3 regions of the Pelomonas candidula genome follow, and region 1 is predicted to be linked to each of the others. Evidence: predicted binding sites of a transcription regulator. Region 1 holds the regulator's gene; each other region holds the start of a gene.
What was found. Region 1 encodes HrcA, which represses chaperone genes, less so after heat shock. Its sites were predicted from a motif close to TTAGCACTCNNNNNNNNNGAGTGCTAA; they were not measured.
Positions count from the first base shown of each region.

Region 2: rpoH (RNA polymerase sigma factor RpoH) is a predicted target of HrcA. The motif match lies at 5,005-5,031, and genes of this name have one in related genera.
Region 3: ACG04R_RS16185 (co-chaperone GroES) is a predicted target of HrcA. The motif match lies at 1,489-1,515, and genes of this name have one in related genera.

Region 1 covers NZ_JBIGIC010000009.1:112,220-119,675, forward strand. The annotation lists gene ACG04R_RS18135 (COG4705 family protein) at 1-585, opposite strand, end outside; gene ACG04R_RS18140 (undecaprenyl-diphosphatase) at 655-1,251, opposite strand; gene ACG04R_RS18145 (PepSY domain-containing protein) at 1,308-1,643, opposite strand; partial or broken gene ACG04R_RS18150 (transposase) at 1,929-2,192, shown strand; gene ACG04R_RS18155 (hypothetical protein) at 2,339-2,983, shown strand; partial or broken gene ACG04R_RS18160 (NYN domain-containing protein) at 3,200-3,487, shown strand; tRNA gene ACG04R_RS18165 (tRNA-Ile) at 3,708-3,784, opposite strand; gene hrcA (heat-inducible transcriptional repressor HrcA) at 3,818-4,825, opposite strand; gene ACG04R_RS18175 (NAD kinase) at 4,949-5,815, shown strand; gene recN (DNA repair protein RecN) at 5,819-7,456, shown strand, end outside.
Region 2 covers NZ_JBIGIC010000005.1:230,586-238,041, forward strand. The annotation lists gene ACG04R_RS12175 (ABC transporter permease) at 1-1,157, shown strand, start outside; gene ACG04R_RS12180 (CHASE domain-containing protein) at 1,231-4,395, shown strand; gene ACG04R_RS12185 (chemotaxis protein CheW) at 4,425-4,925, shown strand; gene rpoH (RNA polymerase sigma factor RpoH) at 5,081-5,998, shown strand; gene ACG04R_RS12195 (SCO family protein) at 6,071-6,679, opposite strand; gene cyoE (heme o synthase) at 6,676-7,456, opposite strand, start outside.
Region 3 covers NZ_JBIGIC010000007.1:314,722-322,177, reverse strand. The annotation lists gene ACG04R_RS16200 (reverse transcriptase family protein) at 1-368, opposite strand, end outside; gene ACG04R_RS16195 (helix-turn-helix domain-containing protein) at 365-658, opposite strand; gene ACG04R_RS16190 (hypothetical protein) at 695-934, opposite strand; gene ACG04R_RS16185 (co-chaperone GroES) at 1,611-1,901, shown strand; gene groL (chaperonin GroEL) at 2,051-3,700, shown strand; gene ACG04R_RS16175 (MipA/OmpV family protein) at 3,790-4,620, opposite strand; gene ACG04R_RS16170 (O-linked N-acetylglucosamine transferase, SPINDLY family protein) at 4,650-6,737, opposite strand; gene ACG04R_RS16165 (DUF1631 family protein) at 6,928-7,456, shown strand, end outside.

The DNA.
Region 1 (7,456 bases):
CAGCACGGCGTTGCCACCCATACGCCAGGCGGCATAGGTGAGGCCGATCAACGTGCCAAAGGCTACAGCGCCCCAGGTAAAGCCCAAGCCCAGCGCCTCAGTCGCCAGATCACCCGCAGCGGTGCCCAGAGCGAAGGTGCAGAGGATGGCTGACCAATAGAACAGCTCCCTGTTGCGCGTCACAATGTCGTGGATGGACAGGGTACGTTCGACTCGATACCAGACAAAGAAGATCGCGGCGAGCGCCACTGCGAATACCGAGGTACTGACATAGAGGCTGACGCCCAGGCCGTCGGTCAACAGGTCGGTGATCTGAGTACCGACCACGCTAACCAACACGACCGTTAGCCAGTAAATCCAAGGGGTGTAGCGGCGGGTACGCAGTTGCGTGAATAGGGCGACTGCCAGCAATGCACCCATGACGGTGCGCGTCAAGCCTTGGCCAAAGCCCGCGTTGACCGCCAGGAAGTCGGCCCCCGTCTCGCCCACCGTCGTGGACATGATCTTGATGATCCAGAACGACAGCGTGACTTCAGGGACTTTGTTGAGCCAGTCGCTTGCTCTGACCGTGGGCAAATTGTTCATGGTGTTCTCCTGCCGAGGTAAAAGGGATTGCCGCCAGTCTGACCAGGCAGACTTAGCCCATCCATAGGCTCACTCGCGCACCCATCCCAGCGCGATCAGTCTGCCGAACAACAAGCAATGAATACGGGTCGCCAGCCGGTAGATCGGCCCCATGTACCAGCGTGCTTCGTGCAACGTCAGCACGGCACTGAACGCCGCGACCGCAATGGCACCAAGCATGTCCAGGGGAAAGTGAACCCCCAGGTAGATGCGTGACCAGGCGATGGGGAGGCCAAACAGCGCCAAAGCGACGCCAGCCCTTCGCAGTCCTCGCTGTAGCAGAAAGCTGACGGCAACCGACCACCACAGCGTCAGGTGATCGCTGGGAAATGACGAGTCGGCAACATGGGGAATGAGCGTATGACCCAGCCCGATCATGAAAGGCCGGGGATGCGACCAAGCAAGGCCGATGATTTGGTTGGCCAGCAGCCCAAGCAGGCCGGATGCGGTAGCGACCAGCAGCGCTTTGCGGGTGTTCACATTGCCGCGCAGCCAGCCGATGCCGATCAGAATCGGGACGGCCCAGATGAGCCATTCCGCAAAGAAGGTGGCCAGCGTCACCACCAGAGCATTCGGGTGTTCAGGCGCATTGAGCCATAGGAAGAATGTTTGGTTGAGATGTTCCATGAAGTCTCCGGGCCGGATCACGGCGTCATGCGCGATCCGGCCACACTGGCAGGCGGTCAGTCTTGCTTGTCGTGGTCGTCATCGTGATCCGCCTTGTCCTCGGCAGACGAGATGACGGTGCCCTTGTCGGCATCGACCCGGACATCGAAGACCTTGGCCCCGCTGACGACTTCCACGTCATAGACCCAGCCTTGCTTCGAGTTTTCGTACTCGGCGCGCGATGCCTTGCCATTGGCGTGCTGCTCGGCAACGGTGACGGCCTGGGTGAGCGGAATCTTGGCCTTGGTGATCGCCAAGGCGTCGTTTTCCATACCGCCCTTGGCGGCGTAGGCGACAGCTCCAGTCGTAGCAATGGCGATGGCCAGCAGGGAAAGTTTGATGTAGCGGTACATGATGCTTCTCCAGAAGAGTGCAGGGATTTGCACGGTGGAGAAGTTACGCAGGCAGACTTAGCTGACACTGAGTCGCGCATCGCCTAGCGCGCTGACATCACCGGGAACCGGGCAATGGCCGATCCTCGGCCCCTTGTCAATTTCGAAGAGTGACGACTTAGGAAGCTCGCCGTGTAGCCCGGTGGCTGCTCTCCGGTCGGTTGATTTAAGAGGTGGAAAGGCTGCTATGGGTGGGCGTGTCAGAAAGTTTGTGTGTGAGGCATAGCATGTCGACTTGGAGCATGAATGCCACGCAAGAAGAAACCCGAGACCTCGGACAAGGCGGCGCAGCCGCAATTCTCAGCCGCTGCGCTTGAGCAGTTGATCCCCGGGCCGGTGACGCCGGCCGAGCTGGAGAGCATCTTCCAGCAGTTCAAGAAGGCCGTGGTGGAGCGCGCACTGGGCGCTGAGATGAGCCACCACTTGGGCTACGGGCCGGGCCAGGCCAAGCCCGAGGGTGCGTCCTCGAATCACCGCAACGGCAAGAGCACGAAGACTGTGCTGACGGATGCCCGCTGATGACCACAAAACGGCAATTGAATCGTAGGGGGAGCGCTTTACTGCCTTCGGCCCCCCGAAACCTGGTGGATGCCTTATCAGTCGGTGTACGCCATTACCTGCTGCTGCACTTCGCAGCCCCTACCACTCGTCTCTTCATGACTCCATCACACACCGTCTTTTCACCAGATGAACGCTCCAAACTGCCGGAGATCAACGACACCATCGACGAACGCAGGAATGCACTGCTCAAACGCATCAAGACCCACCTGGTCTTCGAGCTCGCCCGATGTGTCCGTGAATGTCCGCCGGCGCACCTCGCCCACCTTGCACTTGGATCGCAAGAGCTCGGGGTGTCGATCCGGAGCGACAACTTGACCTTCTCAGTTCGCTTCGTGCGCGATCTTGACGTCGGCATGGCTGACCCCTTTGAGCCCCGAGCTCGCATTGAATATCTGTTGCCAGACATTCCAGCCGTGGCTAATGCCCCAGGCACCCCTGACTTTGCTGAAGAAATGGCGCACATGGCAGGGCTCAGCGAGGCTGAGTGGATCAAGATCTTGCTGCGCACGATGAGTGCCCCCAAACGCCTGGCGGCACTGATGCGCGATCCACTCATCGTCGACGAGGTTCGAAACCGCGTGCAAGCCACGTTTGAAAATCACTACCTTCCGTTGCTCGACGATGAGCCTGAGGCCATCCTGTGCTGGACCTGCGAGCGCCTGAAGGACAAGGCTTGGCTTGACGAACGTCGTCGACTGAGGGCCAAAGCCAAGCGCCTTGCGGCGGCCAAATCGGCCTGACCGGCTAGGCTTTGATGGTCGTGATCCATCTGGATGACCCGGCGCAGCTTGGCGGTTGACTGGAAGGCCACGCAGCTCCCCAGAAAGGAGCAAGACCTCGAACTCCAGTCAACCGCCCGCCGGCGCGCTGCGCGGCGGTGACGGCGGACCGAACTTCCACTGAGTTTGTCCGTTCGCCCCCCGAATATCATCACCCTGAAAAGGGAGAGAAATTCGGTGGCACAAATCGATTCAGGCACGGATTCCCGGGTAGCGTTCCTAGTGGATTGCGACAACACCAATCCCGACATTCTGGAATACGCGCTGCGCGTCGTAGCCCAGTTCGGTCGGGTGGTGCTGCGGCGAGGCTACGGAAACCACGCCACCCTCGCCAACAAATGGCAGGAAGCGCTCGTGCGCCTCGCCTTCACCCCATGCCTGCAGTATCAGTACGCGGCTGGCAAGAACACCTCAGACATTGCCCTAGCGCTGGACGCGATGGAGGCCCTTTTCGACCAGCGGGCAACGGCATGCCAGGGCTTCTCGTCGATAACGGGAAGCCTTTTTCTGTAGCCGACCAGGCACGGCCACACAGAACTATGAGACCAAACAAGGCGCCGTAACCTCCCCCATCGGCAAACGAACTGACAACGCATCGACGCGTTGCTGTGTCCGTCGCCGTTCGCCAACGGTCGCCTGGATTCGGCCGATTTCTGGCAAAATTCTGGCAACGGACGCGGATTTTTGGTAGGCCGTGCAGGACTTGAACCTGCGACCAAAGGATTATGAGTCCTCTGCTCTGACCAACTGAGCTAACGGCCCCCGAGGGAGGCGCGCATTCTAGTCAGCGCTGGCTCAGCGTTGAGACAGCGCCTGCCCCACCATGCGCGACGTGATGTCGACGATCTGGATCATGCGGTCATAGGCCATGCGCGTGGGGCCGATGACGCCCAGTGTGCCGACGACCTGGCCGTCCACCTCGTACGGCGCCGACACGATGGACAGCTCCTCGTACGGCACGACCTGGCTTTCGCCGCCGATGTAGATGCGCACTCCCTCCGCGCGGCTGGAGTTGTCCAGCAGGCGCATCAGCTGCGTCTTCTGCTCGAACAGGTCGAACAGCCGGCGCAGGCTGCCCATGTCGTGGCTGAAGTCCTGCACGGTCAGCAGGTTGCGCTCGCCGGAGACGACGACGCGTTCGTCCTGCTGCTCCATCGCCTCGGTGCCGACCTGCACGGCCGCGCTCATCAGCTGCGCGATCTCGCCGCGCAGCGCGTCGACCTCGTGGCGCAGCCGCTCGCGCACGGCCTCCAGCGTGAGGCCCGCGTAGCCGGCGTTGAGGCGGTTGCTGGCTTCGGCCAGTTCGCTCTGGCTCAGGTCCTGGGCCGTGAAGATGACGCGGTTCTGCACGTCGCCATCGGGCGAGACGAGGATGACCAGCACGCGCCGCTCGCCCAGGCGCAGGAACTCGATGTGGTGAAAGACGCTGGGCTTCTTGGGCGAGGTGACGACGCCGACGAAGCTCGACAGGTTGGACAGCATCTGCGCCGCGCTGGCAATGACACGCTGCGGCTGGTCGGGCTGCAACTGGGCCGTCTCGACGCCGATGAGGCCGGGCTGGGCCGTGAGCATGGTGTCGACGAACAGCCGGTAGCCGCGCGGCGTAGGGATTCGGCCGGCACTGGTGTGCGGGCTGGCGATGAGGCCGAGCTCTTCCAGGTCGGCCATCACGTTGCGGATGGTCGCCGCGCTGAGCTCCAGGCCGGAAGCCTTGGACAGCGTGCGGGAACCGACGGGCTGGCCGTCCGCGATATAGCGTTCGACCAGGGTCTTCAGCAGGGATTTGGATCGCTCGTCGAGCATTTCTCGATCTTAATTCTTGCGTGCCAGACCGCCCGAGCGTAGCGAGTAGCTCTGGCACCAACTGACTGAAAACTGGATGGCTTCCTCCCTCTGCAGGCAAAACCCCGTGGTGTAATTTGCTCCATGGCCGAGCGCTTCAGACATGTCGCCATCGTGGGCAAGCATCAAGCGCCTGGCATCCGGCCGGTGCTGGAGGACATTGCCCAGTTTTTGTGCAGCCACGGCGTCGATGTCTCGCTCGAAGCCGACACGGCGCTCAACACCGGCCTGACGGGCTACGACGCCCTCTCCCACGACGAGCTCGGCGCGGCCTGCGACCTGGCCGTCGTCGTCGGTGGCGACGGCACGATGCTGGGCTTCGCCCGCGAGATGGCGCGCCACGGCGTGCCGCTGCTGGGCATCAACCAGGGGCGGCTGGGTTTCATCACGGACATCCCCATCGAGCGCTGGCGCGAGTCGCTGGCGCCCGTGCTGGCCGGCGACTACGAGGTGGAACCGCGCGCGATGCTGGAAGGCGCGGTGCTGCGCGACGGCGAATCCATCTTCTCGGGCCTGGCGCTGAACGACGTCGTCGTCAGCCGCGGCGGCACGGCGGGCATGGTGGAGCTGAAGGTGTCGGTCGGCGAGCAGTTCGTCGCCAACATGCGGGCCGACGGCCTCATCGTCGCCTCGCCCACCGGCTCCACGGCCTATGCGCTGTCGGCCGGCGGGCCCATCCTGCACCCCAGCATCGCCGGCTGGCTGCTGGCGCCCATCGCCCCGCACACGCTGTCCAACCGGCCCATCGTGCTGCCCGACGGCGGCGAGGTGCGCATGGAGATCGTCGCCGGGCGCGACGCGTCGGTGAACTTCGACATGCAGAGCCTGGCCAGCCTGCTGCACGGCGACACCATCACCGTGCGGCGCAGCCAGCATCAGGTCCGCTTCCTGCACCCCAAGGGCTGGAGCTATTACGCGACGCTGCGTCGCAAACTCCGCTGGTATCTCTGAGACATGCTCCGACATCTTTCCCTCAAAGATTTCGTCATCGTCCCGACGCTCGAACTCGACTTCGAGCCCGGCTTTGCCGTGCTGACCGGCGAGACCGGCGCGGGCAAGTCCATCCTCATCGACGCGCTGCAGCTGGCCCTCGGTGGCCGGGGCGATGCCGGCGTCGTGCGCGAGGGCGCGGCCAAGGCCGAGATCACGGCCGAGTTCGACACGCCGCCGCACCTGCGCGCGTGGCTGGACGAAGCCGGCTTCGACGCCGAGGACTCTCTGCTGCTGCGCCGCGTCATCGACGCCGCCGGCAAGAGCCGCACGTGGATCAACGGCGGCTCCGCCACGCTGACGCAGCTGCGCGAGCTGGCCGACCACCTGCTGGACATCCACGGCCAGCATGCCTGGCAGGGCCTGACCCGCCCGGCCGCCGTGCGCGAACTGCTGGACGGCTTCGCCGGCCTCGACACCGCGCCGCTGGCCCGCGCCCATGCTGCCTGGAAGCAGGCTGCCGAGGCACTGCAGAAGGCGCAAGGCCAGCAGGCCGAGGCGCAGCGCGAACGCGAGCGCCTGGCATGGCAGATCAAGGAGCTGGACGGCCTGGCGCCCGGCGAGGGCGAGTGGGACGAGCTGAACGCCGAGCACCAGCGGCTGTCGCACGGCCAGTCACTCATCGACGCGGCCAAGTCGGCGCTGGATGCGCTGGACGAGGCCGAGCCCAGCGCGCAGTCGCTGGCCGCCGGCGCGCTGGACCAGCTGGAGCGCGTGCTGGACCACGACCCCCGCCTGCTGCCCGCCGTGCAGGCGCTGCGCGACGTGCAGGCCCAGCTCGCCGACGCCAGCCACACGCTGGCCGCCTATCTGCACAAGGCCGACCTCGACCCGGAGCGGCTGGCCGAGCTGGACGAGCGCGTGTCGGCCTGGATGACGCTGGCACGCCGCTACCGCCGCCAGCCCCAGGAACTGCCGGCGCTGCTGGCGCAGTGGCGCGCCGAGCTGGCCGCGCTGGACGCCGCCAGCGACCCGGCGCAGCTGGAAGTCACGCTCGCCGCGGCCCGCCAGGCCTTCGACGCTGAAGCCGCCACCGCCAGCCGCGCCCGCCGCAAGGCCGCGCCGCAGCTCGCCACAGCCGTCACCGCGGCCATGCAGCAGCTGGGCATGGCCGGCGGCCTGTTCGACATCGCGCTGCACGCCACGGACGGCCCGCAGAGCTGGGGCGTCGAGTCCGCCGAATTCCTCGTCGCCGGCCACGCCGGCAGCACGCCGCGGCCGCTGGCCAAGGTGGCCTCGGGCGGCGAGCTGTCGCGCATCGCGCTGGCCATCGCCGTGACGGCCAGCCAGGCCGAGACGGACAACGCACCGGGCACGCTGATCTTCGACGAGATCGACGTGGGCATCGGCGGCGCCGTGGCCGAGACCGTGGGCCGGCTGATGAAGCAGCTGGGCCGCGAGCGCCAGGTGCTGGCCGTGACCCACCTGCCGCAGGTGGCGGCCTGCGCCGACCGTCATCTGGTGGTCGCGAAGAGCCTGCAGGATGGCGCCACCGCCAGCCGCGTGTCGCCGGTGGCCGGGGAGGCCCGCGTCGCCGAGATCGCCCGCATGCTGGGCGGTGAGCGGCTGTCGTCCACCAGCCTGGCCCACGCCGAGGAGATG
Region 2 (7,456 bases), on a different contig from region 1:
GCGCCGGCGTGCCACGCTGGCTGCTGCTGGCCACGCGCCAGGTCGCGGCGCGGCCGGGCTTCGCGGTGATGCAGGTGTCGTCGCTGGCCGTGGGGCTGCTGGCACTGGCGCTGCTGGTGCTGCTGCGCACGGACCTCATCGACAGCTGGCGCCAGGCCACGCCTGCGGCTGCACCGGACCGCTTCGTCATCAACATCCAGCCCGACCAGGCCGAGGCGTTCCGCAAGACGCTGACGGACGCCGGCATCGCGAAGTTCGACTGGTATCCGATGATCCGCGGCCGGCTGACGACGATCAACGGCGACGCCGTGCTAAGCAAGCGCTTCGCCGAGGACCGCGCACAGCGCCTGGCCGAGCGCGAGTTCAACCTCAGCCACACGGCCGAGCTACCGGCGCACAACCAGCTCGTGGCCGGCAGCTGGGGCTCGGCGGCGCCCGGTGAGATCGGCCTGAGCGTCGAGGAAGGCCTGGCCAAGACGCTGGGCCTGAAGCTCGGCGACCAGCTCGCCTTCGACATCGCCGGCCAGCCGGTGCAGGGCCGCATCACCAGCCTGCGCAAGGTGGACTGGTCATCGATGCGGGTCAACTTCTTCGTGCTGTTCGAGAAGGCCGAGCTGCCCGACCTGCCGTCCACGCAGATCGCCGCGTACCGCATGCCGGCGGGCGCGAAGCTCGACCGCGAACTGGCGCGCCAGTTCCCCAACCTCACCGTCATCGACGTGTCGGCCCAGCTCAACCAGGTGCAGGGCGTGCTGGACCAGGTCATCCAGGCGGTGCAGTTCCTGTTCGGCTTCACGCTGGCCACCGGCCTCGTCGTGCTGCTGGCCGCGGTGGGCAGCACGCGAGAGGCGCGCACGCGCGAGTTCGGGCTGATGCGCGCGCTGGGCGCACCGTCCTCGCTGCTGGCCCGGGTGCAGCGCGCCGAGCTGCTGGGCGTGGGAGCGCTGGCCGGCTTCCTGGCCGGCACCGTGGCGCTGGTGCTGGCGGCGCTGCTGGCGCGCTTCGTGTTCGAGTTCGAGTGGCAGATCAAGCCCTGGGTGCCGTTCGTGAGCGCGCTGTTCGGCGCGCTGCTGGCCTGGAGTGCCGGCTGGTGGAGCCTGCGCGGCGTGCTGCAACGACCGGTCGTGCAGACGCTGCGGGAGGCACAGGCGGAATGAACGCAGCGCCGGGCAGCCCCAAGCAAGGTCGCTCCCGCTTGGCGGGACAGCGCGAAGCGCGAAGGGTGCTCCAGTGACTCAGGTGACCGCCCGCGACGTTGGCCGCTACCTGGCGCTGTCAGCGGGCATCACGGCTGTCTACAGCCTGCTCGGCCGGCTGGGCCTGCTGATGGTGCTGCCGCCCTACCAGGTGGCGCCCATCTACCCGGCCGCGGGCTGGGGGCTGGCCGTGCTGCTGGTGCTGGGCCTGCGCTACCTGCCGGCCGTGGCACTGGGCTCCTTCCTCGTGCAGGCGACGATGCTGAGCGATGCCAGCGAGCACGTGCTGCCGCTGTCGCTGGGCATCGGCCTGGGCGCAGCAGCGCAGGCCGCGGCAGGCACGCTGCTGATGCGGCGCTGGTGCGGCCGGCCGCTGGTGCTGGCCTCGCCACGCGAGATAGCGGGTTATCTGGCCGCGGCGACGCTGGCCGGTGTCGTCAGCCCCAGCTGCGCGACGCTGCTGCTGAAGCTCGTGGGCATCGTCGCGACGCCTCAGATGGGCAAGGTATGGATGATCTGGTGGACCGGTGACCTGATGGGCGTGCTCATCGCCACACCGATCACACTGGCACTGATCGGCCGGCCGCGCTCGGCGTGGGCCACGCGGCGCTTCAGCGTGGGCCTGCCGATGCTGCTGACGACGCTGCTCGTGGGCCTGGGCGTGGCGGCCACGATGGAGTGGGACCGACAGCGTAATCGCGCCGACTTCACGCGCGACGCGACCAACGCCGCCCAGGATCTCACCAGCCGGTTGCGCGAGCCGCTGCTGGCGTTGGAGAGCACGCACGGTCTGGTACGCGTGAAGCCCCGGCCTACGCGCGAGGAGTTCGCGCTGGCCACCGAAGGCTTCCTGACCGAGGACAGCCCGCTGATCGCGCTGGGCGTGGCGCTGAAAGTGCCGCGCAGCGACCTGGACCGTTTCAACGCCGACGCCGCAGCCGACAACTTTCCCGGCGGTTACCAGGTGCGCGACCGCACGCGCGCCGGCGACACGCGCACGCCGCCTGACGAGGACGTCGTCGCCATTCGCCTCATTGAGCCGCTGACGCGCAACGTCGGCGCGCTGGGTATCAACGTGCGCAGCGTGCCGGATGCGCGCCTGGCGACCGAACGTGCAGCGGCAAAGGGCCGGTCGACTGCGTCGGCGGGTCTGCAGCTCTCGCAGGACCGCGACGGTGCCGTCGGCGTCGTCGTCTACCAGCCCTTCTACCGTGACGCGGCGCTGGACGGCTTTGTCTTCGCAACGATCCGGCCCGACCTGCTGCTGTCGCGCCTGGCCGCGCACTGGCCCGAGCAGTTGGGCGCCTGCCTCGTCGACCTGGAGCCCGGCGTCACCTACCCGCGCCTGGCCGGCCGCCCCGGCTGCGAGGCTGTACAGCGCGGCGGCGATGCCGCCCTGCCCCTGGTGAAGATGCCACTGGAGTTCGGCGGCCGGCACTGGGAGGTGCGCATCTACGACCTGCCCGGCTTCCCACAGGCGCCGGGCCGCAGTTGGGCCTTTGCGCTCGTGGGTCTGCTGGCGACGGCCATGGTCGGCGCGCTGCTGCTGCTGATGTCGGGCCGCACACAGCATGTCGAGGCGCTCGTGAAGGAGCGCACCGCGGCGCTGGAGCGCGAGATCGCCAGCCGCGCCGAAGGCGAGCACGCGCTGAGCCAGAGCGAGCAGCGCTTCCACAGCATCTTCGAGACGGCGCCGATCGGTATCGCGTTCACGGACCTCAACGGCGGGTTCCAGGAGGTCAACGCCTACTTCTGCGGCCTGGTGGGCTATCCGGCCGAGGCATTGGCCGGCCGACGCTCCATCGACATCACGCACACCGAGGACCGACGCGAGGACATCCGCATGGCGCGCCGGCTGATGCGCGGAGAGATCCCGTTCTACCGGCGCCTGAAGCGCTATGTGCGGCCCGACGGCGGCATCGTCCATGCGCGCGTGCTGGTCAGCCTGCTGCGGGGTGCCGATGGCCGGCCGCATCGGCTGGTAGGCGTCGTCGAAGACATCACCGACCAGCTTCGCCTCGAGGAGCTGGACCGGGCCCGCGAGGCCGCCGAGGCGGCCAACCAGGCCAAGAACGAGTTCCTGTCGCGCATGAGCCATGAGCTGCGCACACCGATGAACGCCATCCTCGGCTTCACGCAGCTGATGCAGATGGACGCGAGCGAGCCGCTGCCCGCCGCCCAGCGCGCCCGCGCGCAGCAGATCGCCCAGGCCGGCTGGCATCTGCTGGAGATGATCAACGACACGCTGGACCTGTCGCGCATCGAGGCCGGTTCGCTGCGGCTGGAGCCCGCCGTGCTCGAGCTGGCGCCCCTGCTGGCCCGCGCGCTGGCGCTGGTGCAGCAGGGTGCCGCCGAGCGCGGCCTGGCCATCAGCCAGCGCCTGGACCCGGCCGCGCTGCGGCTGGTGGGCGACCCCACCCGCGTCACGCAGGTGTTGACCAACCTGCTCAGCAACGCCGTCAAGTACAACCGGCCCGGCGGCAGCATCAATATCGAGACCACCGCACCGGAGCCGGGCTGGGTGGAGGTGGCCGTGCGCGACTCGGGCCTGGGCCTGACCGACGAGCAGCGCGCTGCGCTCTTCCAGCCCTTCAACCGCCTCGGCCGCGAGCGCAGCGGCCTGCCGGGCACCGGCATCGGCCTGGTCATCAGCCTGCGCCTGGCCGAAATGATGGGCGGCAGCCTGCGCGCCGAGGCCGTTGACGGCCCAGGTGCCCGCTTCGTGCTGAGGCTGCCGGCTGCCGGCCTGCCTCCCGCCTCGGCCGCCGAGCCTGGCCACGCCGAGCCCTCGGCCCCCCAGGCCGGCCCGCACCGACGCGTGCTCTACGTCGAGGACAACCCGCTGAACGCCGATGTCATGCACGGCATCCTCGAACAACGCCCCGGGCTCGAACTGGAGATCGCCCCCACCGCCGAAGCCGGACTGAAGGCGCTGCGCGAGCGCCCGCCCGCCCTGCTGCTGCTGGACTGGCAACTACCCGACGCGGACGGACTCTCACTGCTGCAGCGCCTGCGCGAACTGGGCGGCACGCCACCACCGGTCATCGTCGTGTCGGCCAATGCCCAGCCGGAGCAGATCGCGCTGGCCCAGTCGGCCGGCGTGCGCCACTACCTGACCAAGCCGCTGGACGTGCGCGAACTGCTGGCCCTGGTTGACGAATTGTTGGCATCGCCCCCCGAGCCGAAGCGGGCAGAATGATCGACTGAACCCACCCCCGCGCAGTCCCGATGAGCTCTACCGACCTCGTTCCCACCACCGGCACCCAGGCCATCCAGACCGTGGCCCGCACGGACGTCCACCAGTTCCTGACCTTCCGCATCGGCGAGGAGGAATACGGCCTCGACATCCTGCGCGTGCAGGAGATCCGTTCCTACGAGGCGCCCACTCGCGTCGCCAACGCGCCGGCCTTCGTCAAGGGCGTCGTCAACCTGCGCGGCGTCATCGTGCCCATCCTGGACCTGCGCATCCGCCTGGGCCAGGCCGGCGAGTACAACGCCTTTACCGTCGTCATCGTGCTGAACGTGGCCGGCCGGGTCGTCGGCGTCGTCGTGGACTCGGTGTCTGACGTGCTGGAACTGAGCGCCGAGGAGATCAAGCCCCGCCCTGAGGTGCCGGCGGCGATGGACTCCCGCTTCATCACCGGCCTGGGCAAGATCGGCGAGCGCATGCTGATCCTGCTGGACATCGAGGCCATGATCAAAAGTCCGGATTTCGGCCTCGTCGACTGACGAAGCCGCCACAAAAGTTAGTGGACACCCACTGTTTCGACTGCAGCAACACTGCATTCCAGCAGGCGCAGCGTCATTCTTAGCACTCTCCAAGGCGGAGTGCTAATATCCATCTCACCGCTGCATCTCGTGGCGGTCTAGCAAGGATCAAGACGATGTCTGCCTCTTCCGCCATTGCCGTTCGCAGTCCCTGGGCCATGGTGCCCTCGCTGGGCAATCTGGACGCCTACATCTCCGCCGTGAACCGCCTGCCGCTGCTGACCGCAGAGGAGGAAAGCTCGGCCGCGCGCAGCCTGCGCGACAAGGGCGACGTGGAGGCCGCCGGCCGTCTGGTGCTGTCGCACCTGCGCCTGGTCGTGTCCATCTCGCGCCAGTACGTCGGCTACGGCCTGCCCCAGGGCGACCTGATCCAGGAAGGCAATGTCGGCCTGATGAAGGCCGTCAAGCGCTTCGACCCGGACCAGGGCGTGCGGCTCGTCAGCTACGCGATGCACTGGATCAAGGCCGAGATCCACGAGTACATCCTGAAGAACTGGCGCATGGTCAAGGTCGCGACGACCAAGGCCCAGCGCAAGCTGTTCTTCAACCTGCGCTCGATGAAGCACCAGCTGAAGGCCGACCAGGCCGACGGCGAGACGCACCGCAACACGCTCACCGAGGCGGAAGTCGACCACGTCGCCAGCACGCTGAACGTCAAGCGCGAGGAAGTGCTGGAGATGGAGACCCGCATGTCGGGCGGCGACGTGGCGCTGGAGCCGCAGACCGACGACGACGGCGAGAGCTTCGCCCCCATCGCCTACCTGGCCGACGACAGCCAGGAGCCGACACGAGTCATCGAGGCGCGCTCGCGCGACGACCTCGCCGGCAACGGCATCGCCCGCGCGCTGGAAGCGCTGGACCCGCGCAGCCGCCGCATCGTCGAGGAGCGCTGGCTGAAAGTGAATGACGACACGTCCGGCGGCATGACACTGCACGAGCTGGCTGCCGAGTACGGCGTGTCGGCCGAGCGCATCCGCCAGATCGAGGTCGCAGCGATGAAGAAGATGAAGAAGGCGCTGACCGAAGCCGCCTGAGCTTCGTCGCACCGGAAGCAGAAAGCCTCTTGCGAGGCCCTCCAACGAAGAAAGCCCCGCGAGGGGCTTTCGTCATTTCCTGGCCTGCGCCTCGGCCAGCAGCAGTTTGATGTCGTGCGCCAGCGGCTCGGCGCCGGCGCCGTAGCGGGCGTAGACGCGCACGCGCCCTTCGGTGTCGAAGATGAAGCTGGCGGCCGTGTGGTCCATCGTGTAGGTGTCAGGTGTCTTGCCCGGCACCTTGGCGAAGAAGACCTTGAACTCCTTGGCTGCGGCCTGCGTCTGCTCAACGCTGCCATGCAGGCCGACGAAGCTGGGATCGAAGCTGGCCAGGTAGGCCTTCAGCAGCGCGCCCGTGTCGCGCTCGGGGTCGATGGTGACAAAGACGCCCTGCACCTTGTCGCCGTCCGCGCCCAGCGACTTCTTGACCTCGGCCACCTCCATCATCGTCGTCGGGCAGACGTCGGGGCACTGCGTGTAGCCGAAGAACACCACCGCGACCTTGCCCTTGAAGTCCGCCAGGGACCGCGCCCGGCCGTCCTGGTCGGTCAGGTTCAACTGCCTGGCGTACTCGGCGCCAGTCAGGTCGATGCCCTTGAAGGCCTCCCTGGCCGGCTCGGCCTTCTGGCAGCCGGCCAGCGCCAGCGCGGCAAGCGCGGCGAGAGTGAAGCGACGGGTGCTCATTGGATGTAATGGTCGATCAAAAGGGCCGCAAACAGCAGCGACAGATGCCAGATGGAGAACCAGAAGGTTCGCCGCGCCAGCATCTCCGAGTACGAGCGCCACAGCCGGAAGGCATACCCGCAGAAGCCCAGGCCCAGCGCCAACGCGCTGACCAGGTAGAACCAGCCGCTCATGCCGGTCAGGAAGGGCAGCAGCGTCGCAGCCAGCAGCACCCAGGTGTAGAGCAGGATCTGCAGACGCGTGTAGTCGTTGCCATGCGTGACCGGCAGCATCGGCAGGCCGGCACGGGCGTAATCCTCCACGCGGTACAGCGCCAGCGCCCAGAAATGCGGAGGCGTCCACAGGAAGATGATGAGGCACAGCAGCCAGGGCTCGGGCCCCAGGTCGCCGCGCAATGCGGCCCAACCCAGTACCGGCGGCATGGCGCCCGAAGCGCCGCCGATGACGATGTTCTGCGGCGTCATCGGCTTCAAGATGACGGTGTAGATGACTGCATAGCCGACGAAGGTGGCGAAGGTCAGCCACATCGTCAGCACGTTGACGTAGAGAGCCAGCAGCACCATGCCGGCCGCGCACAGCAGCGCCGAGAACGCCAGCGTCTGCGGGCGGCTCAGCTCGCCCTTGGCCGTGGCGCGCCAGGCGGTGCGCTTCATGCGCGCGTCGATGCCGTCCTCGATGAGGCAGTTGAAGGCCGCTGCCGCACCGGCCACCAGCCAGATGCCGGCGATGGCCGCGAGCATCGTCAGGGCCTGGTCCAGCGACGGCAGCCCCGGCACG
Region 3 (7,456 bases), on a different contig from region 1:
TCTTCCGTGATGTGGTCGAAAAATCCCTTGATGTCTTCAGTCAGCACGGTGACCGAACCCTCGTGAACCTTGGCGTTGCTGATGAAGTCGCAGCCGCGGATGGAACCGTGTAGGTACTCAGGAAAAACGACCTTCTCGAAGAAGACCTTATTTATCCGCCTGAGAAGCGGCTTCAAGGGAGGGCGGGTGTCGTAGACGTCTCTGAAGCCGTTGCCACTCTTCTTGGGCTTCGGTTTTGGGCCGATATACAGCTTGGAAATGCGATCGGCGAGCGAGCCCAGCAGCGCCTCGGGAACGGCAAGCGCACGACAGAGCGAGTTGACGCTCTGGATGGGATCGTGAGGGTAGGTGGGGGATTTCGGGTTCACGAACGCATCACGTCCAGGGCAGCGGCCGATAGTCGACGCGAGGTCTCTGGGTCGATGCCTTCGAGCTCGGTGGTATCTGCAGCAAGGAACAAAAGGATCGGCGTCGGCACGCCCATGGCGCTGGCGATCTTCTCGATGCTGGAAAGCGTTGGCTCACGCTTGCCGGATTCAATCATCGACAGGTAAGACGTCGAAAGTTCGGTGCGCCCCGCCAGCTCTCCGAGAGAGAGCCTCTTGGCGGAGCGGCACACTTTCAACGCATGTCCAATATTCAATTCGTACTCCAACAAGGAAGTTGGGCTTCCTGCTCTGCAACACCGTCGAACTCACTTGTTGAACAGCGACATCACGTTCGTGAAGACGCCAATCAACGTCGCGAAGATTTGGTAGAGCTCGGCTCGCAAACGAGCCTTCTCTTCCTCTTCAATCGCGACCTCGACCGCCGCTGCGCAACGGTCGAGGCGAGCTTTCAATTCGTCTCGAGCTGGGGCATCAAGCAAACCACCTCGCGAGTCGAGCCAGACATCCAGCTCGGTCACAAGTTTCTTTAAGTCAGAAGACTGCATGGGGGTTCTCCAAGTCCGGGCAAGACGCCCGAGCCGCAGAAAGCGAAAGCCGGAAGGAGTTGCTGATGCCCCGGAAGCCCACCACCGTTCTGAACGCGTTCGAGCCGCATCTACGACCCGGTCGTTCGCGCCCGGCGCCCGGACCCTGGGGAAGCCGGGCCCGTTTGCGGACGGAAGCTGAGTGATGGTCACACCCAGCGCCAAGCTCGTGCCTGGCGAAGAGCAAACCTTCGTTCCTGCTGGAGAAGTCTTAGAACTTAAAGAACGTGTGAGCGAAACGCTCACCCTGGGCAAGCACTGTGCCTGAGATCTCAATTCCTGTCAACAAAGTTCACTGTCAGTGAAACGCGGATGTGGTTTTGAAGCCGACCGCATGAGCGCGCTCAAGCCGCACCTGCGGCCCCGGTCTTTCGCGCCCGGCGCCGGACCCCGACCCCGACCTCGAATCGGCTTCGGTTCAGACTTAGACGACGAGAGTTCCGACTTAGCCGGCGATCGACACCAAGAATTGGGGGCCTTGAATCGTCATCCTGCGTCCCTATAATGAGCAGCTGCTAGCACTCTCCACAATCGAGTGCTAACGAAATCGGACTGAATAATCAGCCCCGTTTTTTCGGTGCGCCGCGGCTCGACGAGCCCGCGACCACTGCGGTTCAAACTCTCTGAAGGAGACCCCATGAAGCTGCGCCCCCTGCACGATCGCGTGATCGTTCGCCGCCTGGAACAGGAAACCAAGACCGCCTCCGGCATCGTCATCCCCGACAACGCCGCCGAGAAGCCTGACCAAGGTGAAGTCCTGGCCGTCGGCCCCGGCAAGCGCGACGACAAGGGCAATTTCTTGGCCCTGAACGTCGTCGTCGGCGACCGCGTGCTGTTCGGCAAGTACTCCGGCCAGACCGTCAAGGTTGACGGCGAGGAACTGCTGGTCATGCGCGAAGAAGACCTCTTCGCCGTCGTTCAAAAGTAATGGTCCGGGGATGGACCATCACGCGGTGATGCTCCGTCCTCGCTGACTTACTGGCTTGCGGGACAGACCGCAGCGCGCAGCGCGAGCTCTGTCCTCAACTGACTCAGAGAAATTGTCTCTGACCCCAATTTAGATTCGGAGAATTCCAAATGGCAGCAAAAGACGTGATCTTTGGCGGCGAAGCCCGCGCCCGCATGGTTGAAGGCGTCAACATCCTGGCCAACGCGGTCAAGGTAACCCTGGGCCCCAAGGGCCGCAACGTCGTGCTCGAGCGCTCGTTCGGCGCCCCCACGGTGACCAAGGACGGCGTGTCCGTGGCCAAGGAAATCGAGCTGAAGGACAAGCTCCAGAACATGGGCGCCCAGATGGTCAAGGAAGTTGCTTCCAAGACCAGCGACAACGCCGGTGACGGCACCACCACCGCCACCGTGCTGGCCCAGGCCATCGTCCGCGAAGGCATGAAGTACGTGGCCGCCGGCATGAACCCGATGGACCTGAAGCGCGGCATCGACAAGGCCGTCGCCGCCCTGGTGACCCAGCTGAAGGCTGCCTCCAAGGCCACCACGACCTCCAAGGAAATCGCTCAAGTCGGCACGATCTCGGCCAACAGCGACTCCGAAGTCGGCCGCATCATCGCCGAGGCGATGGACAAGGTCGGCAAGGAAGGCGTCATCACCGTCGAAGACGGCAAGAGCCTGGACAGCGAGCTGGACGTCGTCGAAGGCATGCAGTTCGACCGCGGCTACCTGTCGCCCTACTTCATCAACAACCCCGAGAAGCAAGCCGCTCTGCTGGACAACCCGTTCGTCCTGCTGTTCGACAAGAAGATCTCGAACATCCGTGACTTGCTGCCCACGCTGGAGCAAGTGGCCAAGGCCGGCCGTCCGCTGCTGATCATTGCCGAAGAAGTCGACGGCGAAGCGCTGGCGACGCTGGTGGTCAACACCATCCGCGGCATCCTGAAGGTCGTCGCCGTCAAGGCGCCTGGCTTCGGTGACCGTCGCAAGGCCATGCTGGAAGACATCGCCATCCTGACGGGCGGCAAGGTCATCGCCGAAGAAGTCGGCCTGACGCTCGAGAAGGTCACGCTGGCCGACCTGGGCCAGGCCAAGCGCGTCGAAGTGGGCAAGGAAAACACCACCATCATCGACGGCGCCGGTGCTGCTGCCGACATCGAAGCCCGCGTCAAGCAAGTGCGCATCCAGATCGAGGAAGCCACCAGCGACTACGACCGCGAGAAGCTGCAAGAGCGCGTGGCCAAGCTGGCCGGCGGCGTCGCCGTCATCAAGGTCGGTGCTGCCACCGAAGTCGAGATGAAGGAAAAGAAGGCCCGCGTGGAAGACGCGCTGCACGCCACCCGTGCCGCCGTTGAAGAAGGCATCGTCGCCGGCGGCGGCGTGGCCCTGCTGCGTGCCAAGCAAGCGGCTGGCGAGATCAAGGGCGACAACGCCGACCAGGACGCCGGCATCAAGCTGATCCTGAAGGCCATCGAAGCCCCGCTGCGCGAGATCGTCTACAACGCCGGCGAAGAGTCGTCGGTCGTCGTCAACGCCGTGCTGTCCGGCAAGGGCAACTACGGCTACAACGCCGCCAACGGCACCTATGGCGACATGATCGAAATGGGCATCCTGGACCCGACCAAGGTGACCCGCACCGCGCTGCAGAACGCCGCGTCCGTCGCGTCGCTGATGCTGACGACCGAGTGCATGGTCGCCGAGTCGCCGAAGGAAGAAGCTGCCGGCGGCGGCATGCCTGGCGGCATGGGCGGCATGGGTGGCATGGGCGGCATGGACATGTAAGTCCACGCCGGCGACACACCCGTCGCTGACAAACGAGAAGGGGCTGCGCGAGCAGCCCCTTTTTCTTTGCCCGTCTGGTTCCTGCGCGGCTATTCGCCCGCCCGCGCCGCCGAACGTGCCAGCGTATAGGTCAGCCCCAGGCCGTAGGTGACGCCGTTGGTCTGGCGTACGAGCGGGCTGTCGCGGTTGGCGGCGCCCGCGACGCTGTCGAAGCGGCCGAACGCGAACACGCGCAGGTCCGGCGTCAGTTGCCGCGTCACGCGGCCGTTCAGGCGCCAGGCGATCAGGCCGCCATGCGCAGCATAGGCCGGCCGGTCTGGCAAGGCTTCGGACGGCGCCACCGCGTAAAAGGTCGAGCCGAGCCGCCGGTCGCCGAAGAAGCCGCGCACGTTGGCGCCATAACCCCATCCGCCGCGTGCGGCGCTTTCCACACCCAGTTCGGGCTCGAAGCTCATGCCCTTGTGCCTGAACTGGTCGCCTGCATCGAACACGCCGCGCAACGGCAGCTCGAATGTGACGCGGTCACGCGCGCCGCGCCCGTTCAGGAACCAGCGGGCCACCGGACCGGCCTCCAGCAGGGTGCCCAGGCGCTGCATGCCCTGGCGAGCCCGCAGCGAGCGCCCGCCCGTGCCCAGCGATGCGGCGACGGAAATATCCAGCTCGAAGTGCTCTGAACGCACCGCGCGCAGCCCCGCGCCCTCGTCGTCGGCGCGGAACACGTCGCCGCGATAGATCACGTAGGGCAGCACGAGGCCGCGGCGGATCTGCTGGTCGGCGCCCGGGTAGGCCTGCTGGGAGATGCCGACGCCGAACACGCCCACCTCCCACAGCGGCAGGTCACGGCGCGCGGGCGCAGAGGAGTCGTCGGCATGCGCGAGCGCGCCGATACCGGCCAGGGTCAGGCCAAGGAGACGCTTCATGGGCGGTGAATGAGTCGGAACGGCGCGCATCATGCCGTCAGAACGGCCAGCAGGTCGTCGGCGAAGCGCCCGGCATCGCACAGCGGGCTGGCAGCCATGCGCCCGCGCAGGCTCTGGCGCAGCGCGGCCAGGCCAGCGCGGTCAGACAAGCGTGCCGCGGCGCGGCGCACGTAGTCGTCGGCATCCGTCGCGACCCAGTCATCGGCCAGGCCCAGCGTCTGCATGAAGCTCAGCCCCTGGCGCGAGATGGTCGCCGCGCCGGGCAGCGTCAGCACCGGCACGCCCATCCACAGTCCGTCCAGCGTCGTCATGCCGCCGCCGTGCGGGAACGGGTCCAGCGCGATGTCGACACGTCCGAACGCGGCGAGGTAGTCGGCCAGCGGGCCGGGGCCTTCCAGCTCCAGCCGCTGCGCGTTCCCGGGCCAGCGCGCGCACAGCGCCGCGCTTTCGGCGGCGTGCTGCAGCCCCGGTGCCTTGACGAGCAACCGGCTGCCCGGCGCCGCGTCCAGCACGCGCGCCCACAACGCCAGCACCTCGTCGCCCAGCTTGTGCAGCGCATTGAAGCTGCCGAAGCACGGCGCTTCGCCCAGCGGCGCCACGGCCGGCGCATCGGCCGGCGGCGCGTAGACGGTGAAGCTGTGCGGCAGCCGCCGCAGCGGCTCGACGAAACGGCTCTCGGCGCCTTCGGGCAGCAGCCCGCGGTCGCCGACGAAGGCATCGATCTCGGCCAGGCCCGTACTGCCGGCATAGCCCAGCCAGCTGAACTGCCGCGGTGCGGGCCGGCGCGCGAACACGCCCAGCCGGTGGCCGCCCGTGTGGCCGTTGAGGTCGACGAGGATGTCGATGCCGTCGGCGGCAATGCGCAGGGCCAGCGCGTCGTCGTCCAGTGCCGCGACGTTCAGCCAGCGCGGCACCGCCGCGCGCAGGCGCTGCGTCAGTGCGTCCTCGGTGCGCGAGCCGGCGTAGACGAACAGCTCGCAGCGCGCCGCCAGCGCCGGCAGCCAGGCCTCGGCCAGCCGCCCGACCGGGTGGCTGCGCAGGTCGGCCGACACCAGGCCCACGCGCAGCGGCCCCGCAGGTCGGGCGGGGCGAGCCACGGCCGGCGCCCGCACCGCGCGGCCGAACCCAGCGGCCTCGTCGCCCGTGTCCGCACCGCGGTAGGTGCGCAGCAGCAACCGGTCGCTGCGCGCCGTCGGCAGCGCCGGGTCCAGCTCGATGAGCCGGCCCAGCACGGCGTCCGCCTCGTCCAGCGCGCCCTGGCGCTTCAAGGCCTGGGCGAGATTGCCCAGCGCCTGCGGCGACTGCGGCAGCAGCGCCAGAGCCTCCCGGTAGGCTGCCACCGCGCCGGCATGCCGGCCGGCGGCCAGCCGCAGGCCACCCAGGTTGGCCAGCACCGCCGCACGGCGCTCGCCGGCCACGCCGGCCAGCAGCGCGGTGCCGAGCACGATCTCGCCGGACTCCGGCTGCAGCAGGCTCAGGTTGCAGGCCGCCTCGGCATGGCCTGCATCCAGTGCCAGCACGCGCTCCCAGGCCTCCACGGCACCAGCCGCATCGCCGCCGGCCTGCAGTTGCTGGCCCAGCCGGAACCAGGCGTCGACATGCACGGGCGCCAGGACCACCGCCCCACGCAGCGCCGCGACGGCGTCCGCCGCCCGGCCCGCCGCGGCCAGCGCCGTCGACGCGTGCAGGCGCAGACCCACGTCACCCGGCTGGGCGGCGAGGGCGCGCCCGAACGCATCGGCTGCATCGGCATGCCGACCCAGCGCCAGCAGCGCCCGGCCGCGGTTGCCGAGGGCCGCGGCCAGGCCGGGCTGCAGCGCCAGCGCGCGGTCGAAGGCCGCCAGTGCCTCGCCCGGCTGCCCCAGCGCCAGCAGCGCGTTGCCGAGGTTGTTGTGCGCGCCGGCCAGGCGCGGTTGCAGCCGCAACGCCTGCTCGTAGGCCGCCCGCGCCTCGGCCCAGCGGCCCCGGTCGGCCAGCATCGCACCGAGGTTGGCCGGCAGGTCGGCATCGCCCGGCAGCAGCTGCATGGCCCGCTCGATCGCCGGCAGCGCATCCTCGCCGAGCAGTTGCTGCGCCACCGACAACGCTTTCCAGACCTGCCCCTCGTTCGGGTGCACCGTCAGGAGCTCTCGTGCCCTGGCCGCCATCTCGGCATGACGACCCGTCTGAAAAAGCGTGAATAGGTCCTGAATTGTCTCGTTGACCATGTGGCTGAGGGGGAGGTAAGCGGCCGCAACACGCTAAGGCGCGCCATGTCGGCGCCAGATAATCTCATCACGCCGTTGTCCCGAGTCCATGTCTGCCAGCTTGCATCCCCATCATCTGATCGACCACGCGTTGACCGAGGCCGGTCCCCTGGCTCGCGAGCTGCTGAATCTCGTCCAGGATGAACTCGACGCCCAGCCCCAGTACTTCCCGCTGCGCGACGGCTGGCGCAAGGTGCGCGGCAACTTCGCCGCCGACTTCGAGGGCAAGCTCATCTCCCTGCTGCAGGCCGGCCGCCGCGGCGAAGACCCGCTGCACCGCCCGCTGCAGATCGGCGGACTCGAGAGCCTGAGCCTCGTCGACGAACACCAGGCGCTGCAGGACGTCGCCATCGCCCACGTCGCCCAGGCGGCCGAGGAGATGAGCCGCGCCGAGCTGCACCAGATCGGCAACTTCTACGCCGCGCTGCGCGGCATCGCCCGCGCCCGCGAACGCGACAACCCGCTGCGCCCCGCCCTCTACGCGCACGCCTTGCACCACGCGCTGGCCGTCAGCCCGGTCGGTGCACAGGCCCAGTACGAGCTGATGCGGGTGGCCGCCGGGCCGCTGGCCCGCGCGCTGAACCGCCAGT